DNA from 2 places in the Agromyces sp. NPDC060279 genome. Region 1 is predicted to be linked to the other one. Evidence: predicted binding sites of a transcription regulator. Region 1 holds the regulator's gene; the other holds the start of a gene.
The links. The regulator HrcA, encoded in region 1, represses chaperone genes, less so after heat shock. The targets are predictions, from matches to a motif close to TTNGCACTCGNNNNNNNCGAGTGCNAA.
Positions count from the first base shown of each region.

Region 2: the regulator HrcA is predicted to act here: its motif matches at 6,745-6,771, upstream of groES (co-chaperone GroES).

Region 1 is NZ_JBHXBK010000003.1:185,923-194,170, reverse strand. Features, by position in the region: gene lepA (translation elongation factor 4) at 1-1,504, shown strand, start outside; gene ACFWE1_RS12015 (DUF1990 family protein) at 1,515-2,159, shown strand; gene hemW (radical SAM family heme chaperone HemW) at 2,163-3,386, shown strand; gene ACFWE1_RS12005 (DUF4870 domain-containing protein) at 3,466-3,885, opposite strand; gene ACFWE1_RS12000 (DUF4870 domain-containing protein) at 4,021-4,428, opposite strand; gene hrcA (heat-inducible transcriptional repressor HrcA) at 4,610-5,632, shown strand; gene dnaJ (molecular chaperone DnaJ) at 5,690-6,790, shown strand; gene ACFWE1_RS11985 (16S rRNA (uracil(1498)-N(3))-methyltransferase) at 6,792-7,526, shown strand; gene ACFWE1_RS11980 (histidine triad nucleotide-binding protein) at 7,551-7,910, shown strand; gene ACFWE1_RS11975 (PhoH family protein) at 7,915-8,248, shown strand, end outside.
Region 2 is NZ_JBHXBK010000001.1:966,544-974,791, forward strand. Features, by position in the region: gene ACFWE1_RS04505 (branched-chain amino acid ABC transporter permease) at 1-958, shown strand, start outside; gene ACFWE1_RS04510 (branched-chain amino acid ABC transporter permease) at 972-1,952, shown strand; gene ACFWE1_RS04515 (ABC transporter ATP-binding protein) at 1,942-2,856, shown strand; gene ACFWE1_RS04520 (ABC transporter ATP-binding protein) at 2,843-3,616, shown strand; gene ACFWE1_RS04525 (ABC transporter substrate-binding protein) at 3,774-5,072, opposite strand; gene rarD (EamA family transporter RarD) at 5,269-6,249, opposite strand; gene groES (co-chaperone GroES) at 6,359-6,655, opposite strand; gene ACFWE1_RS04540 (SAM-dependent methyltransferase) at 6,904-8,094, shown strand; gene ACFWE1_RS04545 (hypothetical protein) at 8,111-8,248, opposite strand, start outside.

The DNA.
Region 1 (8,248 bases):
GCAGGGCATCGAGGCGCAGACCCTCGCGAACCTCTACCTGGCGCTCGAGAACGACCTCGAGATCATCCCCGTGCTGAACAAGATCGACCTGCCCGCCGCGGAGCCGGAGAAGTACGCGCGCGAGCTCGCCGACCTCATCGGCGGCTCGCCCGACGACGTGATGAAGGTCTCGGGCAAGACGGGCCTCGGCGTCGAGGCGCTCCTCGACCGCGTCGTGCAGCGCATCCCCGCCCCGGTCGGTGACGCCGACGCGCCGCCGCGCGCGATGATCTTCGACTCCGTCTACGACAGCTACCGCGGCGTCGTCACCTACGTGCGCATGGTCGACGGGCAGCTGAACCCGCGCGAGCGCATCCAGATGATGTCGACGAAGGCGACCCACGAGATCCTCGAGATCGGGGTGAGCGCGCCCGAGCCCACCCCCAGCAAGGGCCTCGGCGTCGGCGAGGTCGGGTACCTGATCACCGGCGTGAAGGACGTCCGCCAGTCCAAGGTTGGCGACACGGTCACGACCGCGGTGAAGCCCGCGGCCGATGCGCTCGACGGCTACACCGAGCCGCTGCCGATGGTCTTCTCGGGGCTGTACCCGATCGACGGCAGCGACTACCCGGAGCTGCGCGAGGCGCTCGACAAGCTGAAGCTCTCGGATGCCGCGCTCGTCTACGAGCCCGAGACTTCGGTCGCCCTCGGCTTCGGCTTCCGCGCCGGCTTCCTTGGCCTCCTGCACCTCGAGATCGTCACCGAGCGGCTCCGCCGCGAGTTCGGTCTCGACATCATCGCGACCGCGCCCTCGGTGGTCTACGAGGTCACGACGGAGGACAAGAAGACCGTCACGGTGACGAACCCGAGCGAGTTCCCGACCGGCGCGAAGATCGCCGAGGTCCGCGAGCCGATGGTGAAGGCCGCGATCCTCGCGCCGAAGGACTACGTCGGCACGATCATGGAGCTGTGCCAGTCGCGCCGCGGCACCCTGCTCGGCATGGAGTACCTCGGTGAGGACCGCGTCGAGATCCGCTACGACATGCCGCTCGGCGAGATCGTGTTCGACTTCTTCGACCAGCTGAAGTCGAAGACCGCCGGCTACGCCTCGCTCGACTACGAGCCGTCCGGCGACCAGGCGGCCGACCTGGTCAAGGTCGACATCCTGCTCCAGGGCGAGCAGGTCGACGCCTTCAGCGCGATCGTGCACCGCGACAAGGCCTACGCGTACGGCGTGCTGATGACCGGGCGACTCCGCGAGCTCATCCCGCGCCAGCAGTTCGAGGTGCCGATCCAGGCGGCGATCGGCGCGCGCATCATCGCGCGCGAGTCCATCCGGGCCATGCGCAAGGACGTGCTGGCGAAGTGCTACGGCGGCGACATCAGCCGCAAGCGCAAGCTCCTCGAGAAGCAGAAGGAGCGCAAGAAGCGCATGAAGATGGTCGGGCGCGTCGAGGTCCCCCAGGAGGCGTTCATCGCCGCGCTCTCGGGAGACACCGAGTCCAAGGACTCCAAGAAGAAGTAGGGAGCGCGTCATGAAGCGACGGAGCTCGTTCACCGACCAGTCGGTGACGTACGGGGCGATCGGGGCCACCCAGGCCCCCGATCTCCTCCGCTACCCGCCGGCGGGCTACCGCCCGGCGGAGGACAGCGTGAAGATCGGCTCGGGGCGGGAGCGCTTCGAGAAGGCCGCGGAAGAACTGATGACCTGGGGCGTCCAGCGCGGCGCCGGGCTCGAGGTGCTCGACGTGACCGCCGGCACCGGCACGCAGTACACCGGCATCGCCTACGACGTCGAGGGGGCGCCCGCCGCCGGCGCCCAGCCGCACACCGAGCAGCGCTTCGCCGCCGACGGCACACCGTACCTCGCTGCGGGGATGACCGCGACGCTCCGCTCGCAGCGCCGCTTCGGGCACCACGACACGCACGTGCTCGTCGTCTACGTCATCGACGAGCCGGACCGCATCGGCTTCGCCTACGGCACGACCGCCGACGGCGAGGAGAGCGGCGAGGAGTCGTTCGTGCTCGAGCACCGCGAGGACGACAGCGTCTGGCTCACGATCCGCTCGGCGCTGCAGACGGCGGGCGGCGCCCGCGCCGTCGTGGCCCCCGCCGTGCGCCGCCGCCGCCGCGAGCTCACCCAGCGGGAGCTGCGCGCGCTGCACCCCGCCTTCGTCTGAGCCGTGGCCGGACCGCTCCCCATCGGCGATCCCGCGCCGGCGGACGGGCTGCTGCCCGCCCAGACCATCGACGGCGTCGCCGAGCGTGCGCTCGGGCTGTACGTGCACGTGCCCTTCTGCCGCGTGCGCTGCGGGTACTGCGACTTCAACACGTACACGGCGACCGAGCTGCGCGGCGTCGCGCAGGCCGACTACGCAGGACAGGCGATCGGGGAACTGCGCTTCGGCGCGGCGGCGCTCGAGGCATCCGGTCTGCCGGCCCGCGAGCTCAGCACCGTGTTCTTCGGCGGCGGCACCCCGACGCTGCTGCCCGCCGCTCAGCTCGTCGAGATGCTCGCGGCCGCACGCCGCGAGTTCGGCATCCGCCCGGGTGCCGAGGTGACCACGGAAGCGAACCCGGACTCGGTGGATGCCGCGTACCTCGCCGAGCTCCGTGACGGCGGCTTCACCCGCGTCTCGTTCGGCATGCAGTCGGCGGTGCCGAGCGTGCTCGCGACCCTGGACCGCACGCACGACCCCGCGCGGGTGCCGCTCGTCGTCGCCTGGGCGCGCGAAGCGGGGCTCGACGTCAGCCTCGACCTGATCTACTCCACGCCGGGCGAGCGCCTGGTGGACTGGCGCACGAGTCTCGAGGCCGCCATCGCCGCCGAGCCCGACCATCTGAGTGCCTACTCGCTCATCGTCGAGGACGGCACGAAGCTCGCCCGCCAGGTGCGCCGCGGCGAGCTCGCCGCCCCCGACGACGACCTCGCCGCCGACATGTACGAGCTCGCCGACGAGCTGCTCGCCGAGGCTGGCTTCGGCTGGTACGAGGTGAGCAACTGGGCTCGCGGCGAGGCGCACCGTTCGCAGCACAACCTCGGGTACTGGCGCGGCGACGACTGGTGGGGCGTCGGGCCCGGCGCGCACAGCCACGTCGGCGGCGTGCGCTGGTGGAACGCGAAGCACCCGGCCGCGTACGCCGACCGCATCGCCGCCGGCGTCTCTCCGGCGGTCGGCCGGGAGACGCTCGACGCGGCGACGCGGGAGACCGAGCGGGTGCTGCTCGGCACCCGGATCCGCGAGGGGCTCGAGATCGCCTCGCTCCCCGAGCCGGGGCGCTCGGCGATCGCCGGCCTCATCGCCGACGAGCTCGTCGAGCCGAGGGCGGCGCTCGCCGGCCGGCTGACGCTCACTCGCCGCGGACGGCTGCTCGCCGACGCCGTGGTCCGGCGTCTGCTCGGCTGAGTCGCGCGGGCTCCGATCGGGCCGGAACGCCGAATCGCCCGCCTCCGCGGGGGAGACGGGCGATTCGAGGATGCGGTGATCAGCTCACGAACTTGATCGACATCGGGTAGACGTAGGGCTGGCCCTGGTTCGCCTTGATGGCCGCGATGATGCTGAACACGATCACCACGATGGCGACGGCGAGGATCACGAAGAAGCCGATGATGACGATGGTCAGGATGCCGCCGACGATGCTCGCGATGAGCATGGTGAGCTGGAAGTTCAGCGCCGTCGCGGTGTGCGCGCGCACGAACGGGCCCTTGTCCTTCAGCAGCAGGTACCCGAGCAGCGCCGGGATGAAGCCGAAGAAGATGCCGCCGATGTGCACGAGCGTCGCCCAGAGCTTCTCGTCGGCCGGGTTGAGCGGCTGCGACTGCTGGTAGGGGCTGCCGGGCGGGGGAGCCGGCGGGCCGGGAGGCGGCGGCGTCGGCGGGGTCGGTGGGGTGGGCACGTCGGTCATGGAAGGCCTCCTGGCTGCACCGCCTGCGCGGTGGGATGGTCGGACGCCTCCATGGTGGCAGAAACGGCGCGCCGGACGGAAGGGCCCGTCCGGCGCGCCGCCGGTGCTGCTGCGGCCTGGATCGGCCGAGTTCGACTACTTGATGAGCCGGAGCGCGAAGGGGTAGCGGTAGTGCTGCCCGTCCTTCACGCGCAGGAACGCGATGATCGAGAAGACGATGGAGATCACCCAGACGGCGAGCGAGATGAGGCCGCCGATGAGGATGATCGAGAGCACGGCGCCGATGACGTAGCCGATGAGCATCGTGATCTGGAAGTTCAGGGCCTCCTTCGCCTCGACGTTGGTGAACTGGCCGCGGTCCTTGAAGACGAGCCAGATGATCAGCGAGGGCAGGAAGCCGAGGATGCCGCCGAGGTGGGCGAAGGAGGCCCACTGGATGTCCTGGTCCTGCGGGAGCGGCCCGGCTGCGGCGGCCGGCTGCGGGGGCACGGGCTGCTGGGGCGGCACGTTCGGGTCGGGCGTCTGTGCGTTGGGGTCGGTCATGGCGATGCCTTTCGGGGCTGGGGATCGGCCGCGGCTCGTACGGACCCGTTCGGGGGACGGCGCGCGGACTCGGGATCACCGTAGCGCCGCCCGTGGGGCGTCGCAATGCCCGCGGCGCAGGATGTCGCGATAGGATTGGCACTCGAAGAAGACGAGTGCCAATGGACGGGAGGTGGGGCTGATGGTCTCCGATCGAGGGCTCGCCGTGCTCCGCGCGATCGTGCAGGACTACGTCGCCTCCCGCGAGCCGGTCGGCTCGAAGACGATCGTCGAGCGGCACGCCTTCGGCGTCTCGGCCGCGACGATCCGCAACGACATGGCCCTGCTCGAAGAGGAGGAGCTGATCGCGGCCCCGCACACCTCGTCCGGGCGCATCCCCACCGACAAGGGCTACCGCGTCTTCGTCGACCAGCTGAGCGAGCTGCGGCCGCTGAGCCAGGCCCAGCGCCACGCCATCGAGACCTTCCTCGGCGAGTCGAGCGACCTCGACGAGCTCCTGGCCCGCACCGTGCGGCTGATCGCGCAGCTCACCAACCAGCTCGCCGTCGTGCAGTACCCGAGCTTCGCGAACTCGCGGGTGCGCCACGTCGAGCTCGTGGCGCTCGCGCCCGACCGGGTGCTCTGCATCCTCATCACCGACTCCGGCCAGGTCGAGCAGCGCGTCGCCGAGCTCGGCTCGCCGGTCGACGAGCAGACGCTCGCCTCGCTCCGGGCCCGCTTCAACGAACTCGCCGCCGGGCGCACCCTCGCCGAGGCCGCGCAGGCGCTCTCAGGCGAGGTGCCCGCGGTCGACCCGCGGCACGCGCAGGTGCTGCACACGCTCGCGACCACCCTCGCCGAGCAGGCCCGCGTCCAGCGCGGCGACCGCCTCGTGGTCGCCGGCGCCGCGAACCTGGTGCGCACCGAGCAGGACTTCGCCGGCTCCATCCTCGGAGTGATCGAGGCCATCGAGGAGCAGGTCGTGCTGCTGAAGCTCTTCGGCGAGATGGCGTCCGATCAGCACGGCGTCGCCGTCAGCATCGGTCGCGAGAACGCCCCCTTCGGCCTCGCCGAGACCTCGGTCGTCGCGAGCTCGTTCGCGGTGGCCGGCCGCGACGTCTCGCGGCTCGGCGTCGTCGGCCCGACCCGCATGGATTACACCACGAGCATGGCGGCGGTCCGCGCGGTCGCGCGCTATCTCTCCCGCACGCTCGGCGAGCACTGACCCGCCGCCGTCATCGACCAGCCGCACCCCGGCACCCATCGAAAGGAACCGCCCTCCGTGGCAGACCACTACGAGGTCCTCGGCGTCTCCCGCGACGCCACCCCTGACGAGATCAAGAAGGCCTACCGCCGGCTCGCCCGCGAGCTGCACCCCGACGTCAACCCGGGCGCCGAGGCGTCCGAGCGCTTCAAGGAGGTGACGCACGCCTACGACGTGCTCTCCGACCCGAAGCAGCGCCAGCAGTACGACCTCGGCGGGCAGGGCGGCTTCGGCGGCCAGGCCGGCTTCGGGGGCTTCGGCGACATCTTCGAGACCTTCTTCGGCGGCGGCCAGCAGAGCCGGGGGCCGCGCTCGCGGCGCGAACGCGGGCAGGACGCGCTGATCCGCGTGGAGCTCGGCCTCGAGGAGGTCATCTTCGGCACGCACCGCGAGCTCGAGGTCGACACCGCGGTCGTCTGCGAGACGTGCCACGGCAGCTGCTGCGCCCCGGGCACCTCGCCCGTCACGTGCGACATCTGCCACGGCACCGGGCAGATCCAGCGCACCGTGCGCTCGCTGCTCGGCAACGTCGTCACCGCGAGCCCCTGCGGCTCCTGCCGCGGCTACGGCACGATCATCGCCACGCCCTGCGTGACCTGCCAGGGGCAGGGCCGGGTCCGGGCTCGTCGCACCGTGCCGGTCGACATTCCCGCCGGCGTCGACACGGGCCTCCGGCTGCAGATGCCGGGCTCGGGCGAGGCCGGTCCCGCCGGCGGCCCGAACGGCGACCTCTACCTCGAGATGAAGGTGAAGACGCACGAGGTCTTCAGCCGCGACGGCGACGACCTGCTCTGCACGCTCGAGGTCGCGATGACCGACGCCGTGCTCGGCACCAGCGCCACGGTGCACGCCCTCGACGGCGACGTCGAGCTCGAGCTGAAGCCGGGACTGCAGTCGGGCGAGGTGCTGACCGTCAAGGACCGCGGCGTCACGCGGCTCCGCGGCAACGGTCGTGGCGACCTCCGCATCGGCGTGCACGTCGTCACCCCGACGAAGCTCTCCGGCAAGGAGCGCGAGCTCGTCGAGAAGCTGGCCGCCGCGCGCAAGCAGAAGGCGCCCGAGCTCGCGCACTTCCAGCAGGGGCTCTTCGCGAAGCTCCGCGACCGGTTCCTCGGCTGAGATGGCGAGTCTCTACCTCGACGAGGGCGCGGAGCTGACGGCGATCGGCCCCGGCGACGTCGTGCGGCTCGGCGGGCAGGAGGCGCGCCACGCCGTCCAGGTCGCCCGGGTGCGCCTCGGCGAGCGGATCGCGATCGGCGACGGGCGCGGCACGGTCGTGTCCGGCCCGGTGCTCGAGAGCGGCCAGGGCGAGCTCACGATCGAGGTCGACGAGGCCCGGCGCGAGCAGCCGGCCGACCCCGCGCTCGTGCTCGTGCAGGCCCTCGCGAAGGGCGACCGCGACGAGCTCGCCGTCCAGGCCGCCACCGAGCTCGGCGTCGACCGCATCGTGCCGTGGTCCGCGGCGCGTTCCGTGTCGCGCTGGGACGGTGCGAAGGCCGAGAAGGGGCGGCAGCGCTGGGCGACGATCGCCCGCGAGGCGAGCAAGCAGGCGATCCGCGCCTGGGTGCCGGAGGTCATGGCGGCGACGCCGACGGCGCGGCTGCCGGAACTGCTCGCCGGCACCCGCCTGCTCGTGCTCGAGCCGACCGCCGAGCAGGGCCTCGCGCAGCTGGAGCTCGACGAGCGGCCGCTCGCCCTGCTCGTGGGGCCGGAGGGCGGGGTCGCCCCCGAGGAGCTCGCCCGGCTCACCGCGGCCGGCGCCGAGCCCGTCCGCCTCGGCCCGACCGTGCTGCGCACCTCGACCGCCGGGCCCGCCGCGATCGCGCTGCTCAGCGCCCGGCTCGGGCGGTGGTGAGGCATCCGTCGCTACGATGGACCCATGACCGCCCAGGCCGCTGACCCCACCGTCTTCGAGCGCATCGCCGCGCGTGAGATCCCCGCGACGATCGTCGCCGAGACCGAACGGGTCATCGCGTTCCGGGACATCGCGCCGCAGGCGCCCGTCCACGTCGTGGTCACCCCGAAGCAGGGGCGCTACCGCGACGTCGTCGAGCTCGCCGCCGGCGACCCCGGACTCCTCGCGGAGCTCGTCGAGGTCGCGCGCGGCGTCGCCGACGAGCTGGCCGACGGCCAGTTCCGACTGATTTTCAACACCGGCGCGGGCGCGGGCCAGACCGTGTTCCACGTGCATGCGCACGTCCTCGCCGGGGGCCTCGAGGAGCGCACGCTTGCCGGCTGAGCCGATGAATGACCAGGGCGCCGACGAGCGTCCCCGCCCCGACGAAGAACTGCTGCACATCGACGGCATCGAGATGGTGCGTCTGCTCGGCCCGCAGGACCGCCTGCTCGCGCAGATCCAGCGCGAGTACCCGGGCGTCACCGTGCACGTCCGCGGCAACCAGATCTCGCTGCGCGGCGAGGAGGCCGAGCGGCTCCGCGCCCGGCGCCTCATCGAGGAGCTGCTGGCGCTCGTGCGGCAGAACCAGGACCCCACGAGGACCGAGGTGACGAGTTCGGCCCGCATCCTCGAGCAGGACCCGGGCGCGCGCCCCTCGGAGCTGCTCGGACAGGTGATCG
Region 2 (8,248 bases), on a different contig from region 1:
CCAGGCGGAGTTCGGGCTCACCAACACGAAGTCGGTGAACTTCTTCCTCGGCGAGGGCACCAGGCAGACGGCCTCGTTCTTCGACCAGCTGCTGAACCGGCTGGCGAACGGCGTGAACTTCGGTCTGCTGCTCGCCCTCGCGGCGATCGGGCTCTCGCTCATCTACGGCACGACGGGGCTCAGCAACTTCGCGCACTCCGAGATGATCACCTTCGGCGCGCTCATGCTGCTGACCTTCTCGAGCGACCTCGGCTTCCCCGTCTGGATCGCGATCATCATCGCGCTGCTGCTGAGCCTCGGCCTCGGCTGGTCCCTCGACGGGGTGATCTGGAAACCGCTGCGAAAACGAGGGGTCGGCGTCATCCAGCTGATGATCGTGAGCATCGGCCTCTCGCTCGCGATGCGGTACACCTACCAGTTCTTCTACGGCGGAGCGACCAGGCAGCTGCCGGGCGCCTCCCCCGCCGACCTCCAGCTCGGGCCGATCTCGCTCTCGTGGATCGACCTCGTCAGCATGGGCGTCAGCATCGTCGTGCTGCTCGGCGTCGCGTTCCTGCTGATGCGCACGCGGATCGGCAAGGCGACTCGCGCGGTCGCCGACAACGCGAGCCTCGCCGCCACGAGCGGCATCGACGTCGACCGGGTGATCCGGATCGTCTGGGTGCTGGGCGCCGGGCTCGCGGGCCTGAGCGGCATCCTCTGGGCCTACTACCGCCCGGGCGTCAGCTGGGACATGGGCTTCCAGATCCTGCTACTCGTGTTCGCAGCGGTCACCCTGGGCGGGCTCGGCACGGCGTTCGGCGCCCTGATCGGCTCGCTCATCGTGGGCATCTTCGTCGAGCTCTCGACGCTCTGGCTGCCCTCCGACATGAAGTTCGTCAGCGCGCTCGTCGTGCTGATTCTGGTGCTCCTCTTCCGGCCGCAGGGCATCCTCGGCCGACGAGAGCGGATCGGGTAGGAGGCCGACGATGATCGATTGGGGAAGCATCTTCTCGAACGCGGCGGTCGAGCTCATCAGCCCGACCACGGCCGCCTACGCCCTCGCGGCGCTCGGCCTCGCGGTGCACTTCGGCTACACGGGCCTGCTGAACTTCGGCCAGGCCGGCTTCATGGCCATCGGCGCCTACGGCTACGCCATCTCGGTGCTCACCTTCGGGTTCCCGGTTTGGGGCGCCGTGCTCGTCGGCATCGGGGCGTCCATCGTGTTCGCCCTCATCCTCGGCATCCCGACCCTGCGGCTCCGGGCCGACTACCTCGCGATCGTCACGATCGCGGCGGCCGAGATCGTCCGCCTCCTGTTCACGACGAACACCTTCGTCGCGGTGACGGGCTCGGCGAACGGCCTCAGCGAGTACAAGGGCGGCTTCCGGGCGCTGAACCCGCTGAGCTTCGAGGGCAAGGCCGGGTTCGGCCCCTGGATGTTCAGCGCGAACGACTGGTGGAACATCATCGTGGGCTGGAGCGTCGTGATCCTCGCGGTGCTCTTCACCTGGCTCCTCATGCGCAGCCCGTGGGGCCGCGTCATCAAGGGCATCCGGGAGGACGAGGACGCCGTGCGCGCCCTCGGCAAGAACGTCTACTCCTACAAGATGCAGAGTCTCATCATCGGCGGCGTCTTCGGCACCCTCGCCGGCATGATCTTCATCATGCCGCGCGCGGTGATCCCCTCCGCCTACGCGACCTCGCTCACCTTCTTCATCTGGGCGATCCTGCTCCTCGGCGGAGCCGCGACGATCCTGGGCCCCGTGCTCGGCTCGATCGTGTTCTGGGTGCTGCTGTCCTTCTTCTCGGGCTTCGTCGCCCGCGCGGTCGAGGCCGGCTGGTTCCCGATCTCCGAGGTGCAGGCGGGGCAGCTCCGGTTCATCCTCGTCGGCGTCGCGATCATGCTCCTCGTGATCTTCAGACCGCAGGGGCTGCTCGGAAACAAGAAGGAGATGTCCTTTGTCAAGTGAGAGCACTCCCACGTCCCGGCCGGTGAAGTCGACCGGCCTCCACCTCGGCGACGCCGAGCCCGGCTGCCGCAAGGTCGACCCGATCCTCGTCGCCGACGGCGTGACGCGCACCTTCGGCGGCCTCACGGCGGTCGACGTCGCCCACGTCGAGATCCCGCGCGGCGCGATCACGGCCCTCATCGGCCCGAACGGCGCCGGCAAGACCACGTTCTTCAACCTGCTGACGGGCTTCGACAAGCCCGACTCGGGCACGTGGCAGTTCGATGGCCGTTCCCTCGCGCACGTGCCCGCCTACCGGGTGGCGCGCATGGGGCTCATCCGCACCTTCCAGCTGACGAAGTCGCTCGGCCTGCTGAGCGTGCTCGACAACATGAAGCTGGGCGCCAAGGACCAGACGGGCGAGCAGCTGTTCCGCTCGCTGCTGCCGTTCCTCTGGCGCAAGCAGGAGCAGGAGATCGAGGCGAAGGCCGTCGATCTGCTGGCCCGGTTCAAGCTCGACGCGAAGCAGCACGACTACGCGGCGAGCCTCTCCGGCGGGCAGCGCAAGCTCCTCGAGATGGCGCGGGCGCTCATGAGCGACCCGACGCTCGTCATGCTCGACGAGCCGATGGCCGGCGTCAACCCGGCCCTCACCCAGTCCCTCCTCGACCACATCCTCGACCTGAAGACGCAGGGCATGACCGTGCTCTTCGTCGAGCACGACATGCACATGGTCCGGCACATCGCCGACTGGGTCGTCGTGATGGCGGAGGGACGCATCGTGGCGGAGGGCGACCCGCACTCCGTCATGCAGGATCAGGCCGTGATCGACGCCTACCTCGGCGCCCACCACGACACGGACCTCGGCGCGGCGCACACGTCGAACGTCGAAGCAGTGAAGGAGCTCATCGATGACGAACAGTGAACCGGCCGGCGCCACGGCCGTGACCGAGGCCCCCGGCGACGTCGTCGTCGAGGTCGCCGAGGTCACCGCGGGCTACCTGCCCGGCGTGAACATCCTGAACGGCTGCTCGCTCGTCGCGAGGCAGGGCGAGCTCATCGGCATCATCGGTCCGAACGGCGCCGGCAAGTCCACGCTGCTGAAGTCCATCTTCGGCCTCGTGAAGGTGCGCAAGGGCGCCGTGCTGCTGAACGGCGAGGACATCACGAACCTGAAGGCGAACAAGCTCGTCGCCAAGGGCGTCGGCTTCGTGCCGCAGACGAACAACGTGTTCCCCTCGCTCACCATCCAGGAGAACCTGGAGATGGGCCTGTACCAGAAGCCCAAGGGGCTGAAGGAGCGGCTCGAGTTCGTGACCGCGATCTTCCCGGAGATCGGCAAGCGGCTCGGGCAGCGCGCCGGCTCCCTCTCCGGCGGCGAGCGGCAGATGGTCGCGATGAGTCGCGCCCTCATGATGGGGCCGCACGTGCTGCTCCTCGACGAGCCGAGCGCGGGCCTGTCCCCCGTGAAGCAGGACGAGGCGTTCCTGCGGGTCAAGGAGATCAACCGGGCCGGCGTCACGACCATCATGGTGGAGCAGAACGCCCGGCGCTGCCTGCAGATCTGCGACCGCGGCTACGTGCTCGACCAGGGCCGCGACGCCTACGAGGGCACCGGCCGCGAGCTGCTGAACGATCCGAAGGTGATCGGGCTCTACCTCGGCACCCTCGGTCAGGACGACTGAGCGGCCGCCTCAGCGCCGCTGAAAGGGCGGGTGGATGCCTCGGCATCCACCCGCCCTTTGGCGTTCCCCCGGCATGACGAAGGCCCGGGCACGACGAAGGCCCGGGCACGACGAAGGCCCCGGCGAGCGGAACGCTCGCCGGGGCCTTCCACCGCGACTAGTTGATGCGGGTCGAGGTGTTGTCGTCCTGGTACTCGTAGATGCCGATCGTGGCACCCGTCGGGTCACCGTTCTCGTCGAAGGTGATGGGGCCTGAGAGACCGTCGTAATCGATCTGCTCGCCCTTCTCGAGCAGGGCGGCGCCCTGCGCGAAGTCGGTCACCTTCTCGCCGTCGCCGGCGGACCCGGAGATCTGACGGAGGTACTCGGCGATCTTCGTGCCGCTCGTGTCGTTCGCGGCGTAGGCCGCGAGCGCGAACAGCACGATGTTGTCGTACGACTCCGCCGCGTAGGTGAAGTCGGTCAGCGACGGGTCGACCTCGAGGAGACGGTCGGTGAAGTCGCCGAGCGTCCCCAGGTCGAGACCCGGGGTGGTCGCCTTGGCGCCCTTGATCAGCCCGGGGGCGAACACGTCGCTGTAGTCGAGCCGGTTTCCGTCGGTCAGGTAGATCTTGTCGCCCGGGAAGCCGCCGCCGACGAGCTCCGGGATGATGATCTTCGCCTGGTCGAAGGAGATGATCGCGATCGCGTCGGGCGACTGCGCCGTCACGTCGGAGATCTGCGTGGTGAAGTTGGTGTCGCCCGTGTTGTACGAGGACTCCGCGACGACCTCACCGCCCGCGCTCTCGAACGCCTTCTTCGTCGTGTCGGCGAAGCCGGTGCCGTAGGCGTCGTTCTGGAAGATGATGCCGAGGGTGCTGTTGCCGTCCTCGGCGATCAGGTTGCCCAGCACCTCGCCCTGCAGCAGGTCGGAGGGCGCCGTGCGCCAGTAGAGGTCGTTGTCGTCGATCGTCGACAGGTCGAGACCCGTGTTCGACGGCGACATGAGCACCACGCCGGCGCTCGTGACCTGCTCGTAGATGTTGCGCGTCTGCGCCGACGCGGCCGCACCCGAGATGGCCGAGACGCCCTGCGAGAGTAGGTCGGTGACCGAGCCCGTGGCGACGTCGATCGAGGTGTCGCCCTCGTCGCGGAGGATGAGCTCGAGCTGGATGCCGAGGTCGGCCTTGTTGATGTCGTCGACCGCGAGCTTCGCTGCCGCGATCTGGGGCGGGCCGAGGACGGCGAGGCTGCCCGACTGGGGCGCGAGCTGACCGACCTTCAGGGTGAGATCGCGCGGGCCCGACTCGATGGGCAGGGCGTCGCCGGTGTCTGCGGGTTCGTCGGTCGGGGCGGTCGTGCTACCGCCGCCGCTCGTGCAGGCGGAGAGAAGGAGGGCGGCGGCGCCGGCGAGGGCGACCCCCGTCCAGATTCCGCGTGCACCGCGCTTGGCCGTAGCCTTCGCGAATACGCTCATGGTGCTCCTTGGGACTAAGGATTCGGACAGAACGATGCGTCAGATGACGCCGTGGTTTTGACAGTATTGCCCGGCCAACGCGGAAACAAGGGATGCCGGTCACAACCGCGTAACACCGCGTTCATCGTGACCGTCGCGCCCTCGGGACCGGTTTCGGCGCAGCATCCGTGCGCCGCGACGCCCATCGACGCTCGGATCAGACGGGCTCGGCGACGACCTTGCGGGTGGCGCGGGCGTTGCGCACGAGGTCGATCGTCAGCACGATGAGGGCGACCCAGACGAGGGCGAAGCCGATCCAGCGCTCGATCGGCATCGGCTCGCGCAGGATGAGCACGCCGACGAGGAACTGGATGAACGGGGCGAAGTACTGGATGAAGCCGAGGTGGATGAGCGGCAGTCGGCGCGAGGCCGCGGCGAACAGCAGCAGCGGCACGGCGGTCACGGCGCCCGCGCAGGCGAGGAGCACCGTGTGCCACGCGCTCACCGTGCCCATGGTGAGTGCGCCGCTCGCGGCGACCCACCAGAGCAGGCCCGCAGCCACCGGGGCGAGCCAGAGGGTCTCAAGGGTGAGCCCGGACACCGCGTCGACGCGATGCCCGACGCGCTTCTTGATGAGGCCGTAGAAGCCGAAGGAGAAGGCGAGCACCAGCGCGATCCACGGGAACTGCCCGTGCCCGACGGCGAGCACGACGACCGCGACGATGCTGATGCCGACCGCGACCCACTGCATGGTGCTGAGCCGTTCGCGCAGCACGAGCACGCCGAGGAAGACCGTCACGATCGGGTTGATGAAGTAGCCGAGCGCGGCCTCGACGACCTGGCCCGACACCGCGGCGTAGACGTAGGTGAGCCAGTTCACGAAGATGAGCACCCCGGCGGCGCCCATGGTGAAGAGCACCCGGCGGTCGCGCAGCAGCGCCCAGAACGGCCGCCAGCCCCGGGTCACCGCGAGCAGCAGCGCGCAGAAGACGAGGGAGAGCAGGATGCGCCAGGCGACGATCTCGACGGGCCCGCTCGGGGCGAGCGCGATGAAGTAGACGGGCAGGAAGCCCCAGAGCACGTAGGCGGACACGGCGTAGCCGAGCCCGGAACGGCTGAGCGGCGAGGGCCCGCCCGACGGGCGGGCGGCGGATGCGGCGCCGGCCGTCTCGGCTGGGCGGTCGGCGGGGCTGTTCACCGGCTCAGCCTACGCCCGGCCGGCGACGTTCGAGGTTGCCGCGAGCCCCGGGAACGCGGAACGGCCCGGATGCACGAGGCATCCGGGCCGTTGCGAACGATGCTGAAGGTCAGCGGACGACGACCGCGAGGACGTCGCGGGCCGAGAGCACGAGGAACTCGTCGGCGCCGAACTTGACCTCGGTGCCGCCGTACTTCGAGTAGAGCACGCGGTCGCCGACGGCGACGTCGAGCGGCACGCGGTTGCCGTTGTCGTCGATGCGGCCGGGGCCGACGGCGACGACCTCGCCCTCCTGCGGCTTCTCCTTGGCGGTGTCGGGGATGACGAGGCCCGACGCAGTGGTCTGCTCAGCCTCGACCTGCTTGATGACGATGCGATCCTCGAGCGGCTTGATGGAAACCGACACGGTTGACCCCTTTTCTAGATGACGACTTGTCTTGGAAGACTGGGTTAGCAGCCTCGGAACGAGAGTGCTAACTGAAGTCTAGGGTGCATCTGGCACTCGTGCAACGTGAGTGCCAGCGTCGGGTTGGGGGCGCGAGTCGCACGACGATCCGCCGCCTCCGGCGCGTCCGCCCGGCGCGCCGCCCGAATCGTCGTGCAGCTCGCTCCTGGAGCGGGTGTGGGGGGAACCGCGGGTGCTAGCGTGGCCGGGTGGATCGCGCCGAACTCGTGGAACTGCTGTCGCCGGAGGGGCTCCGCCTCCTCGATTCGATCGGTGAGTGGGACGCGAAGGCCGACGTCGTGAAGACCGTCGCGGCACTGCGCAAGCAGGGCCACGCCCCCGCCCTCGTGGCGGCCGTGCTGAGTCAGGCCCGGCTGCGCGCGAAGGGGCGGGCGAAGTTCGGCGAGTTCGCCTCGCGCATGCTCTTCACCGAGCCCGGCCTCGAACAGGCGACGCGGCTGAACGTGGCGGCGCTGCACGCCGGCCGCTTCGCCCGCGCGGGCATCTCGCACGTCGCCGACCTCGGCTGCGGCATCGGCGGCGACGCCCTCGCCCTCGCCGCGATCGACCTCGAGGTCACCGCGGCGGACGCCGACGAGGTGACCGCCGCGATCGCCGCGTACAACCTGACCCCGTTCCCGCAGGCCACCGTGCTGCACGCGCGCGCCGAGGAGGTCGCCCTCGGCGGCATCGGTGGCGCGTGGCTCGACCCGGCGCGCCGGGTCACCTCGGGCGGCAGCACGCGACGGCTGGCGGATGCCTCCGACTACTCCCCGCCCCTCGACTTCGCCTTCGGGCTCGCCGACCGGCTCCCCGTGGGCGTGAAGCTCGGGCCCGGCACCGACCGCGGGGTGATCCCGGCGGGCGCCGAGGCGCAGTGGGTCTCGGTCGACGGCGACGTCGTGGAGCTCGCCGTCTGGCTCGGCGCGCTCGCCCGGCCGGGCGTCGGCCGTGCGGCCCTCGTCATCCGGGGCGGCACCGCGCACGAGCTCACCGCCGCGGCCGACAGCCCCGACGAGCCCGTCGGCGAGCTCGGCGGCTACGTCTACGAGCCGGACGGCAGCGTCATCCGGGCCCGGCTGATCGGCGACCTCGCCCGCTCGCTGGACGCGCGGATGCTCTCCGACGGCATCGCCTACCTGAGCGGCGACCGCCTGGTCGAGACGCCGTTCGCCCGCGCGTTCCGGGTGCTGGAACGGCTGCCCGCCGAGGAGCGGCAGCTGCGCCGCGAGCTCGCAAGCCGCGGCGTCGGCACGCTCGAGATCAAGAAGCGCGGGGTCGACGTGGACCCGGCGGCGCTGCGCACCCGGCTGAAGCTCTCGGGTGCGGCCTCGGCGACGATCATCCTGACGCGCGAGGCCGGTCGGCACGTCGCGCTGCTCGTCGAACGCGCCGACTGAGCCGGGCCGCCGGGCCTCAGCGCGGGAGCGCGCCGAAGACGATCGCGTAGTAGCCGATCCACACGGCCGAGAACACGAGCCCGCCGAGGCCGGTGCCGATGCCCGCGAAGGCGAGCGTGCGACCGTGCTCCTCGCGGCGGAGGCCGAGCACGCC